2 regions of the Arthrobacter sp. CAN_A2 genome follow, and region 1 is predicted to be linked to the other one. Evidence: predicted binding sites of a transcription regulator. Region 1 holds the regulator's gene; the other holds the start of a gene.
The links. The regulator LexA, encoded in region 1, represses DNA repair genes until DNA is damaged. The targets are predictions, from matches to a motif close to TCGAACANNTGTTCGA.
Positions count from the first base shown of each region.

Region 2: the regulator LexA is predicted to act here: its motif matches at 3,478-3,493, upstream of IWX63_RS13370 (HNH endonuclease signature motif containing protein).

Region 1 is NZ_JADOUS010000002.1:41,397-47,343, forward strand. It holds gene IWX63_RS02425 (DUF2461 family protein) at 1-409, opposite strand, end outside; gene IWX63_RS02430 (histidinol-phosphate transaminase) at 494-1,588, opposite strand; gene IWX63_RS16690 (LysM peptidoglycan-binding domain-containing protein) at 1,665-2,204, opposite strand; gene lexA (transcriptional repressor LexA) at 2,585-3,301, shown strand; gene IWX63_RS02445 (ATP-dependent DNA helicase) at 3,336-5,408, opposite strand; gene hflX (GTPase HflX) at 5,401-5,947, opposite strand, start outside.
Region 2 is NZ_JADOUS010000010.1:4,213-10,159, forward strand. It holds gene IWX63_RS13340 (DUF2797 domain-containing protein) at 1-477, shown strand, start outside; gene IWX63_RS13345 (hypothetical protein) at 511-741, shown strand; gene IWX63_RS13350 (FAS1-like dehydratase domain-containing protein) at 833-1,282, shown strand; gene IWX63_RS13355 (MaoC family dehydratase) at 1,285-1,725, shown strand; gene IWX63_RS13360 (UDP-N-acetylmuramate dehydrogenase) at 1,722-2,813, shown strand; gene IWX63_RS13365 (hypothetical protein) at 2,892-3,320, opposite strand; gene IWX63_RS13370 (HNH endonuclease signature motif containing protein) at 3,505-5,142, shown strand; partial or broken gene IWX63_RS13375 (alkyl/aryl-sulfatase) at 5,728-5,947, shown strand, end outside.

The sequences.
Region 1 (5,947 bases):
CCCGCGCGGTGACGGTACTGATCGCGGCGACCAGGGCCGCGCCCGAGGCCTCGTCGGCCACCGCGGCACGGAACCCGGCGAGCTGATCCGCTGCGGGCAGCGGCAGGCCGGTTGCGACCAGCAAGCCGAGGCTGCTCACGCGGATGAAGGCACCCACCCCGTCGGGGCGCTCGGCGACCGCGCCGATGAAGGTCTTGTACGGCGGGCTGTCCGCCCGGAACCTGACGTCGTTGTGGGGGCGGTAGATCCGCCAATCCGAGAACGACGTCAGGGCGGCACACACCGCGGAGAAGACCGGCCGGATGCCTTCGTCGTACAGCCTGCGCTGGCGAGCCCAGAACTCACGCGTGTTGTCCGCCTCCAGCCGCGCGAAGAACGACTGCGCCTCATCGAAGATCGGACGATCCATGCGACACATGATGGGCGAAGCGTCCGGGCGGCGCAAGGCCGCCGGGAACGGTCCGGCAGGGCCCGGACCAGGCGGCGCCGACCGTCAGATCAGCGTCGCCAGCGCCGTCAGGAACGCCGTCGTCTCCTCCTCCGTGCCTGCGGTGACCCGGAGCGACCCCGGGATCCCGACATCACGGACGAGGACACCTGCTTCCAGGAGGCCCTGCCAGACACGGTGCGGGTCGTCGAGGCCCGAGAAGAAGACGAAATTCGAGTCCGAGGGGGCGGGCGAGAGCCCCAGGGTCTCGAGCTCTCGCACGATGCGGTCCCGCTGCACCTTGATCGCCTCGACGTTCGCCAGGAGCGTGTCCGCATGGGTGAGGGCGGCATTCGCGGCCGCCTGGGTGATGGCGGAGAGGTGGTACGGCAGCCGGACCAGCCGCAGGGCATCGGCGATCTCCGGCGCCGCCGCGAGGTAGCCGATCCGGGCACCGGCAAGGGCGAAGGCCTTGCTCATGGTCCGTGACACGAGCAACCGCGGGCGTCCCGACAGAAGGGTGAGGGCGCTCGCCGTACCTTCCTGCGCGAACTCGCCGTAGGCCTCGTCCACGATGATGATGGCGCGCGCGTCCTCACCGGCCTCGTAGGCCGCCTCGACGACGTCGAGGCCGAGCGCCGTGCCGGTCGGATTGTTCGGCGAGCACAGGAACACGATGTTCGCCCCGGATGTGCGGACGGCCCGGGCGGTGTCCTCGGGTGTCATGGTGTAGGCGGCGCCGCGGGCGGCGGTGACGTAGCGCGTGCCGGTCCCGCTCGCGAGCAAGGGGTACATCGAATACGTGGGCGGGAAGCCGATCGCGGTGCGTCCGGGCCCACCGAAGGCCTGGAGGACCTGCTGGAGGACCTCGTTGGAGCCGTTGGCGGCCCACAGCTGATCGGGCGTCAGGCCGTGCCCGAGATAGTCGGCGAGGTTCTTCCTCAGCTGGGTGAACTCGCGGTCGGGGTAGCGGTTGAGCCCCCGGGTCGCCTCCGCGACGGCCTCCACGATCGCGGCGTGCACGTCGGCCGGCACGCCGTGGGTGTTCTCGTTGACGTTGAGCAGGATGGGGACGTCCAGCTGCGGAGCGCCGTACGGGTGCAGCCCCACGAGGTCGTCGCGCAGAGGAAGGGCGGCTAGGGCTTCAACGGAGGAGGGCACCACTCCAGTTTAAGGGATGCCGTCTTCCGCGGGCGAATGGGCTGCGTCCGAGACTCGACCCCGACGCGGGTGGCGCTCACCCCTCGGCGGGGACCGCGATGCTCTGCCCGGCCTGCACCACGGAGCTCGGCAGGTCGTTGAGCTCGACGATCTCCGCGACGACGTCCCGGGGATCGCGCTCCGGCGCGTAGAGCACGGCGAGATCCCACAGGGTCTCCCCGGTGGCGACACTCACCTCGACCGTGGCGGTGGACGTCGGCGCCGACTCCCCCGCCTGGGCCTGGGAGGTCAGGAACGCTGCCAGGAGGATCAGGGCCGCGACGGCCAGGGCGATCGGCAGGCCGACCAGCAGCAGGCGCCCGCGCCGCGTGAGCGTCAGGGGGCGTTCCGTACTCCGCTGCGTGGAGGTACGGGGCTGCATGGAGGTACCGGGCTGCATGGAGGTACCGGTCGTGTCCGAGGGACGGGCCGAGTGAGGGCTGGAGGGCGCCGCGAAGGCCGAAGGTGTCAGGGGGCCGGTGGACGGCGACGCTCCGGGCGCGGAGATCAGCCTGAGATGGCTTTCGGGGCGAGCGGGCGTCCACAGCGAGCTGCCATGCAGTACGGGTGTAACCATTGCCGTTCCTCTTTCCTTCGAATGCCCTGACCGGGCGAAGCGCTCGGTTCGAACACACGTTCTAATAAGCCTCTGCCTATTTCTAGCATCTACGATCGACCCGTGTCGAGACTCGCTCGAACATATGTTTGAAAAGTGCCCTCGTCTGTCCTAGCGTGGGGAGATCAGGACATCGTCGACGGATGCTGCTCTCCGAGGGCCGTTCCGTGGCCGATGCATCTCACACAACCAGCCGCCTCTGACAAAACGACTTCCGGTCCACGGGAGCGGACCGGCGGTGACGACGGGATCAGCGATCCCAGGCGAAAGGCGCAACAGTGGCGGAATCACCAGCGGCAGCCCGGCAGGAATCGAACACTGCCGACGTCCCGGCAGACGCCGTGCCCATCTCTGCGGGCCGGGGCAGGCCGCGCGGCCGCTCCGTGTCCAAGGGGCTGACCGCCCGGCAGCTGACGATCCTCGAGACGATCCAGCGGTCGATCGCCGACAAGGGGTACCCGCCGTCCATGCGGGAGATCGGCGACACCGTGGGCCTCGCGAGCCTGTCCAGCGTGACCCACCAGCTGGCGCAGCTCGAGAGGCTCGGGTACGTGCGCAGGGACCCGAAGCGCCCCCGCGCCATGGAGGTCCTGCTCCCCCTGACCCTGGCTCCGGACACGTCGGGCGCGCACGCCGATTCGTCTCCGGACCGGAAGCCTGCCGTCGAGCACCGGATCGCCGTCGACACCGCCCTGGTGCCGCTCGTAGGGCGCATCGCCGCGGGTGGTCCGATCCTCGCGGACCAGGTGGTCGAGGATGTCATGCCCCTCCCCCGCCAGCTCGTCGGCCACGGGGATCTCTTCATGCTCAGGGTCTCGGGAGACTCCATGGTGGACGCCGCGATCTGCGACGGCGACTGGGTGGTGGTCCGCAGGCAGCAGAGCGCACAGAACGGCGACATCGTCGCGGCGCTGCTCGACGAGGAGGCCACCGTCAAGACCTTCCGGCAGCGGGACGGGCACACGTGGCTCCTGCCGCAGAACACCCGCTACGAGCCCATCCTGGGCGACCATGCCAGCATCATGGGCAAGGTCGTCTCGGTGCTGCGCGCGCTGTAGCTTCCGCGCGGGAGGCCGCGCCGCCCGGGACTTATCAGCGCCCCGAGAGCCGCTCCAGGATCCCCGTGACGGTGGCGCGGTCCGTCGTCGCCCAGAAGGGCGGGAGGGCGGCCCGGAGGAATCCCCCGTACCGGGCGGTGGCGAGCCGACTGTCCAGGACGGCGACCACGCCCCGGTCCCCCGTGGCCCTGATCAGGCGGCCGGCGCCCTGTGCGAGCCGGACGGCCGCATGGGTGGCGGACACGCTCATGAATCCGTTGCCACCGTTCCGGGCCACCGCCCTGGTGCGGGCGGTCATCAAGGGATCGTCGGGCCGGGGGAACGGGATGCGATCGATCACGACCAGCCGGCACGAGGACCCCGGCACGTCCACGCCCTGCCACAGTGACATGGTGCCGAACAGGCAGGTGTCCGGTTCCTCCGCGAACTGCGTCACCAGCGCATTCAGTGAGGACTCCCCCTGGCACAGGATCTCGAAATCGACCTTCGGGCGCAGAGCCTCCGCCGCCTCCTCGGCAGCGCGCTTCGACGAGAACAGTCCCAGCGCGCCCCCACGGGACGCCCTGAGCAGTCCGAGGAGCTCCTCGAGCTGCGCCTCGGAGGTGCCGCGTTCGGGTTTCGGGAGGTCCTTCGCCACGTAGAGCACGCCCTGCCGCGGGTAGTCGAAGGGGCTCCCGACGTCGACGCCGGTCCAGGCGGGTGCACCGGGACCGCTGAGGCCCAGTGATCCCGCGACGGGGCCGAACTCGGAGCCGATGGCGAGGGTCGCGGAGGTGAGGATCACGGTGTGGTCCTCGAACAACCCCTCCCGCAGCCGCCCGGCGACGGACAGCGGTGCGACGTTCAGCGTCGCGGGCGCGCTCTCGTCGGGCTGCGCGTAGCCGGATCCCGGCGTGAAGGTGCTGGGGCGCGACGCCCAGACCACCTCGTTGACGTCGGAGGCGGCGAGGATCCTCTCGGCGAGCTCGAAGACCAGGGTGGCGCGGGACCGCGCGACCTGCCGGCCGCCGTCGACGTCGGCTTCGGACTTGCCATCCGTCTTCGTGTCCGACAGCGCAGCCCGGGAGGCGTCACGGACCTGGGCGAGGGCCTGCTCGAGATCCTCCGGGAGGCCGCCCGGCAGCAGGCCAGAGGGGACGAGCTCGGCTGCCGCCTCGAACGCGTCGGCGGCCGTGTCGAGGGATCCGGTGCCGATCGAGGCGTGGCGGCGGAGCGCCGCGGCGGCCGCGCTCACCATCGAGGCGGAGAGCTGGCCGGAGACGGCTCCGGTCACGCGGTCGTGGAGCTCGTGCGCCTCGTCGATGACGACGACGTCGTACTCCGGCAGGACCGCGAGACCCTCGAAGGCGCTGATCGCGAGCATCGCGTGGTTGGTGATGATGATGTCGGCGTCCGCCGCTGCGGCGCGCGCCTTCTCACTGAAGCACTCCTGGGCCATCGGGCAGCGGGCAGCGCCGAGGCACTCCATGCTGGAGACGGACACCTGGCGCCACGCGCGGTCGCTCACGCCCGGGACGAGGTCGTCGCGGTCGCCGGTCCCGGTCTCCTCGGCCCATTCACGCAGCCGCACGACGTCCCTGCCGAGCGCCGAGGACGGGCCGTCGACGGCCGGGGCCGGATGCGGTGCGGCGTCCTCACCGAGACTGAAGAGGGTTCCGGGCGCGTCCTCCTCCGGGAACCCGCCGCCGGTCTTGTGGAGGCAGACGTAGTTCGACCGGCCCTTGAGCAGGGCGACGTCGACGGGGCGCGTGAGCGCGGGCCTCACGGCGTCAAGAAGGCGCGGCAGGTCCCGGCCCACGATCTGCGCCTGGAGGGCCAGCGTGGCCGTCGAGACGATCGAGGGCTTGTCGCTGTCCATCGCATGGGCGATCAGCGGGACCAGGTACGCGAGCGACTTCCCGGTGCCGGTGCCGGCCTGGACGAGCAGGTGCTCGCCCGCGCGGATCGACTCGCTGACCTGGCGGACCATCTCGTGCTGACCGGAGCGCATCTCCCCGCCCATGGCGCCCACGGCGGCGTCGAGCAGTTCGAGGGCCTGCCGGGCTTCAGCCGAAGGGCGAGCCGCGTCCGGCGCCGCCACGGCGCCGGACCGCGTGCTCTCACTCATGCCGGACGTACGCCTCCAGCTCGGCGGCCAGGCCCTCCCGGACCATCACTTCGAGGCGTGTCCCCTCGCCGACGTGTTCCAGGCCGAGGATCTCGACGTCCTCCTCGTGGAGGCGGCTGAGGATCTCCCCGCGCGCGTACGGCACCATGAGGTCCAGCTTCACACCCGGTCGGGGGATGTTCGTGCTGATCAGCTGGCGCAGCTCCGTGAGCCCTGCACCGGTGCGCGCCGAGACGACGACGGACCGGGGTTCGCGCTGCCGCAGGCGCTCGATGACGAACGGGTCCGCGGCGTCGGCCTTGTTCAGCACGATGATCTCGGGCACCCTGCGGGCGTCGACCTCCGTCAGCACGGCGCGGACCGCGGCGATCTGCCCTTCGGGGTCGGGGTGGGATGCGTCGACGACGTGCAGGATCAGGTCGGAGTCGGCGACCTCCTCCAGCGTCGAGCGGAACGCCTCGATGAGCTGGGTGGGCAGCGAGCGGACGAATCCGACCGTGTCCGCCAGGGTGTAGCCGATCCCGTCCGGCGTCTCCGCC
Region 2 (5,947 bases), on a different contig from region 1:
GCGCAATTCGTCGCGTACGCCCGGGACGGGCGGGTCGTCCGGGTCCTCGAGGACGAGGTCACCCGCACGGTCGGCCTGCCGCAGGCCGTACGATCCGCCACCAAGGCCGCGTCCCTGTGCGCACCGCTGCCCCCGGTCGAGCTCCAGCACCTCAACGACGGGTTCGCCCTGGCGGCCCGGGGACTGCTGGGCGGGGGCATGGGCATCGAGGGCTTCGAGGTGGTGCACGAGGAGTTCGAGCCGCCACCGTCGTGGTCCGCCGTCCTCGGCCTGCGGGGGCTGCAGCCGTATCCGGTGCCGCTGGGCCGCGGCCGGCACGGCGTCACCGTCCGAGAGGTGCTCGGCTCGTCGGCGCTGGTCTCCATCGACGGCGCGGACCTCGTGTTCGTCGCCGATCTCTCCCAGCTCAAGGGTCGGCGGCTGCGGGCCGGTGACTTCAGCACTCCGGTGCCGGCCGTCCAGGAAGCCCTCTTCTGATGACCGCTGGGCAGACGGCAGTAGAATCGGGGAATGCTGAATACGCCCTGGGAGACCGGCTCGGACCTGTACCGCAAGCTGGTGGTCTCCGCCCTGGTGACCACGGCGCTCGGCATCCTCATCGCCGTGGTGGGAGCCGTCACGGACCAGCGCACGCTCGTCCTCACCGGCATCCCGATCATCGTGGTCGGTATGGTGTGCCACCTCGCCGGCATGGTGGTGCGCTCGCGCGACACCCGGCGCCGCCTCCGGGACAGGCGCTGAGCACGCCCGGCCCGACGGCGGACGCCGTCCCCTCCCCATGCCTTCAGCCAGGATCTCCCGCCCGCCCGACGCCGTTTCCATCGGAGGAACCATGACCATCGACCCAGACCTGCAGGGGCGCAGCTACCCCGCAGGAGAGACCTACTCCGTGGGCCGTGAGGCGATCCGCGATTTTGCCCGCGCCGTCAAGGCGACCCACCCGGCGCACTACGACGTCGACGCCGCGGCGGCGCTCGGGCACCGGGACCTCGTGGCCCCGCCCACCTTCGCGATCGTCGTCGCCCAGCGTGCCGATGCGCAGCTCATCAATGACCCGGGTGCGGGGATCGATTTCACCCGTGTCGTCCACGCAGACCAGCGTTTCGTCCACCACCGCCCGATCCTCGCCGGCGACCAGCTCGTCGCCGAACTCCATGTGGACCAGGTCAGGGCCATGGGCGGCGGCGCGATGATCACCACGCGTGCGGAGATCTCGACCATCGACGGCGAGCCGACGGCCACCACGACGTCGTCCCTCCTCGTTCGTGGACAGGACCAGTAGCCATGACCGTATCCATCAGCACGCTCGAAGTGGGCCGGCAGATCGGCTCCACCACCATCGACATCACCCGCCAGGACCTCGTCCGGTACGCGGGCGCGTCGGGGGACTTCAACCCCATCCACTGGAACCAGGCGTTCGCCGAGGGTGTCGGGCTTCCCGGCGTGATCGCGCATGGCATGTTCACCATGGGTGCCGTCGTCCAGCTCGTCACCGACTGGGCGGGCGACCCCGCCGCAGTCATCGACTACCAGACGCGTTTCACCAAGCCCGTCGTCGTCGAGGACACCACGGCGCATCCCGGGGAGCCCGGAGCCGTGGTGGAGGTGACGGGCGTCGTCGGCGCGATCGACGCCGAGCGGTCGATGGCGAGGATCGACCTCACCGTGACGTTCGCCGGGCAGAAGGTGCTCGTGAAGGCGCAGGCCGTGGTGAAACTGTCATGACCGTGCCCCTGACCGGCACTCTCCTGGCCGACGTCACAACGGCGCGGGTCGGAGGACTCGCACGTACGTTCGTGGAGGCGTCGACCGAGGAGGAGATCGTGGAGGCCGTCCGGGCCGCCGATGCCTCCGGTGAGCCGCTGCTCATCATCAGTGGCGGTTCGAACCTGCTGATCGGCGACGACGGCTTCGCAGGCACCGTCCTCCGCATCACCTCGAGCGGTTTCACCGTCAACGACGACGACGCCACCTGCGGCGGCGTCATGGTCAAGGTCCAGGCCGGACACGACTGGGACGACCTTGTCAGGTACACCGTCCTCCACGCGTTCACGGGCCTTGAGGCCCTCTCGGGCATCCCGGGGTCCACGGGTGCGACGCCGGTCCAGAATGTCGGGGCCTACGGCTCGGACGTGTCCCACACCATCGCCACCGTCCGGACTTTCGACCGCGAGACGGACAGCATCAGAAGCTTCACCAACTTCGAGCTGCAGTTCGGCTACCGTGATTCCCTGCTCAAGCGCAGCACCGTCGACGGGTCACCGCGCTACGTGGTGCTGACGGTCGAATTCCAGCTCGGACTCGGACGCATGAGCACCCCGATCCGGTACGCCGAGCTCGCCCGTGCGCTCGGCGTCGAGGTCGGGGCGCGTGCCTACGCCAACGACGTGCGCCGTGAGGTGCTCAGGCTGCGTGCAGGCAAGGGCATGGTGCTGGAGGCGCCGGACCCGGACACCTGGAGCACGGGATCGTTCTTCACCAACCCGATCGTCCCGCAGGACGTCGCGGAGCGGCTGCCCGACGACGCTCCCCGCTATCCGTCGGGTGAGGACGGCCGCGTGAAGCTCAGTGCCGCCTGGCTCATCGAGCACGCCGGGTTCTCCAAGGGGTTCGGCCTCGCGGACGACGACGGGTTCGCCGCTGCCGGTGGCCGGGCCTCGCTGTCGACGAAGCACACGCTCGCCCTCACGAACAGGGGTGGTGCCTCGGCGTCGGACCTGCTGTCCGTGGCCCGGCTCGTGCGGGACGGGGTGGAGCGGGCCTTCGGCATCCGGTTGGAGCCCGAGCCGCTGCTCATCAACTGCGTCCTCTGACCGTTCAGGGTTTGCCCGTACTTCGTCTGCCCGTCTGCCAGGTCCCGCGGTTGCCCGGGGTTTGGCTGCCCGGTCCCGTCAGCGGGCGGGGGAGCGGCGCGCTTGCTCGGCAGCGGCGCGGGTGAGGACGACGTCGTTCCAGCTGTCCTCGCGCTGCACGAGTTGCCGCGAGCACAGCCACTGCGCGAGGCGTGAGGCGACGCTGATCTGTGCGAGGCGGTCGTGGAAGTCCGGGAGGAGCTGTGGTGCAGCCAGGAACTCGGGCAGGGCGTGCAGCAACTGCCGTGCGCCCATGACCCCGACGTAGGGGTCCTCGGTCCCGAACTGGCGTTCCAGGGCGAGCAGCTCCCGGTCGCCGACTGCCAGCCCGTCCGCGGCGATGTGCTCGAGGTAGTGCCTGAGGTGGTCCTGGACGCGCTCGTACCGCAGCAGGCTCGCCGGGTGCCGCGTATGGCCGCTGGCCGCGAAGAAGCGCCGGAGGATGATGTCTGCGTTCACGGGATCCATGCGCCCATCCTCCCGGCACCCTCCGACCTTTTGGGGCCGGCTGTTCGGTAGAGTCGGTTCCGGGATCAGGGCCCGCGCGCGGTCGCCGCCACCGTGCTCGACATGTGGATAAGTCGTTGCCGACTTGTCCTCCACATTGACATCGCGCACTCGGAAATAGTACGTGTGTTCGATAAAATCAGGTATGACCAATGCACCGATGGAGGATCCGAGTGACCAGGACCTTTCTCTGGGATCCGTGCGTGCCGCACTCGTGCAGGTGGCCGGCTTACTGACCGACCGTGGCCGGACGCTCTCACGGAGCGCGGCAATGCGGACGCTCGTCGAGATCGAGGACATCTCGCGGGTCGTCGACTATCTTCAGGTATTCGCCGCGGGCATGGCGGAGGCGCAGGAGCTGGCATCGGGTGACAGGCCTCGTGCCGTCGGTTCTCTCCAGACGCGGGCGGAACAGCCACTCGGAAGGCCAGGAACGGTCGGCGCGGCCGGGGTGAGGGCTTCCGGTGAGCAATCAGGTGATGATGCGAGCGGGATTCGATTCCGTACCTGTGCGGACTACCTGCGGGTGAGGCTGGGTATCAGCCTGGCCGAGGCGAAGCGAAGGCTCGACCTGGCGCACACCGTACTGCCCGTGGTCGCTCCCTCAGGTGCGCTCGTCGAGCCGCAGTCGGCGGCCGTCAGCGTTGCGTTCGCTTCAGGCACCTTGAGCGGGCGGGCAGCGACGGTCATCTGTTCTTCAGTGGAACGGGTCCGCTGCGTTGCCGCCCCCGAGCAGTTGGAATCGATGGAGCATCACCTCACCAGGCAGGCGCTGGAGTCCGATGAGGATGTCCTGCGCGTCCTCGCCCGTCGTTGGGAGACCGTCCTGGACCAGGACGGTCAGGAACCCTCGGAGAAGGTGCTGCGAAATCGTCAGGGCGTATTCTTCCGGGGCCGGCGCAACGGACTGCGCATCCTCGAGATCGGGGCCACCGACGAGCAGTTCGAGCACCTTGTCACGGCGATGAACACCGCTACGAACCCGCGGACGCCCAGTACCGATCGCACCCCGGACCATCCTCAGTGCCTCCGCGGTGCAGAAGCCACGACGGATGGTGTGGGTAGCGGATCCTTGCCGGCGGACCGACTGGAAGATCCTACGCGGGCGCAGAGCCTGCTCGACGGGCTGGTGGGCGCGTGCCGGATCGCTCTGTCCACGTCCCTCCTACCGGCTGCCGGTGGCCACCGGCCCCAGGTCATGGTCACCATCGACTACCGGGACCTCCTCGGCGATCTCCGCACCACCAGCTTCCTGGACACCAGTAGCCGGGACACCAGTAGCCGGGACACTTCCGGTGATGCCCTCACCGCCGGCCCGAGGGGTGGAAGCGGGACCGGCCGTGCCGTCTTCACCGAGCAGCTGAGTGCGCGCACTATCCGGCGGATCGCCTGCGACGCCGATCTCATCCCGCTCGTGCTCGGCGGTGACGGGCAGGTCCTCGACATCGGCCGTGCGGGCAGGCTCTTCCCGCCGCATCTGCGTCGAGCACTGGTCGCCCGGGACCGGGGCTGCGCCTTCCCGGACTGCACCATCCCGGCCCCTTGGTGCGAGGCCCATCACATGACGCCGTGGTCCCACGGGGGCACAACCGGCATCGACAACGGAGTCCTGCTGTGTGCGCATCACCACCACATCGTCCATGACGGCCGCTGGACGGTGGCATCGCACAACGGCATCCCCTGGTTCACCCCACCGCCCCACCTCGGTCGACACGGTCGACACGGGACCAGCGCGCGACGCAACCGGTACTGGCACGCCCAGCCCGGGGTCATCTGCACCTAGCGGGGGTTCACGGCCACGTATGGTGTGAACCGGGAGCGCCTCGAAACGCACGGATCATCCACCCCCGACGAGGTACGTCCCTGGGGCACGGTCCATGATTCCGCTTCCCCCGACTATCCCCGCGAACGTCCCGAAGTCACGGCGCTGAATCACTTTCAGGGTCATCCACCTGGGTGGAGGCCAGTCCCGGGCTGTGGCGGATGCCGCCACCGGGTCCTGCTTTCTCCTGAGTACGTCAGGTGAGGCTTTCGACCCATGTGCGCGACAGCCGGGTTTCCTACCATGACTGGACAGACACCGTGCCCGATCCGGGGTGCGGTCATGAGAAAGGCGTCTGACGTGGACGATTCGGGAGCATCGGCAGCAGTCGCGGGAGCCCACGGAGAGGCGCTGGCGTCCCTGCCCTTCAAGGACCGGCGCGATTTCACCAATGCACAGCGTGGCTTCATGGGAAGACGCGAGCCCGGCGCTATTCACGCCGCCGACGGCGCGGTGGTGTGGGACAACGACAGCTACGCCTTCCTCTCCGGGGACGCCCCCGCAACGGTGCATCCGAGCCTGTGGCGTCAGTCCCAGCTGAACGCCATGCAGGGACTGTACGAGGTGGTCGAGGGCATCTACCAGGTGCGTGGGTTCGACCTCGCGAACGTCACGTTCGTGGAGGGGGACACGGGTGTCATCATCATCGACCCCCTGACCTGTGTGGAAACGGCCCGTGCCGCTTTCGAGCTGTATCGGCAGCACCGGGGCGCGCGGGACGTGCGCGCGGTCATCTACACGCACAGCCACGGGGACCACTTCGGCG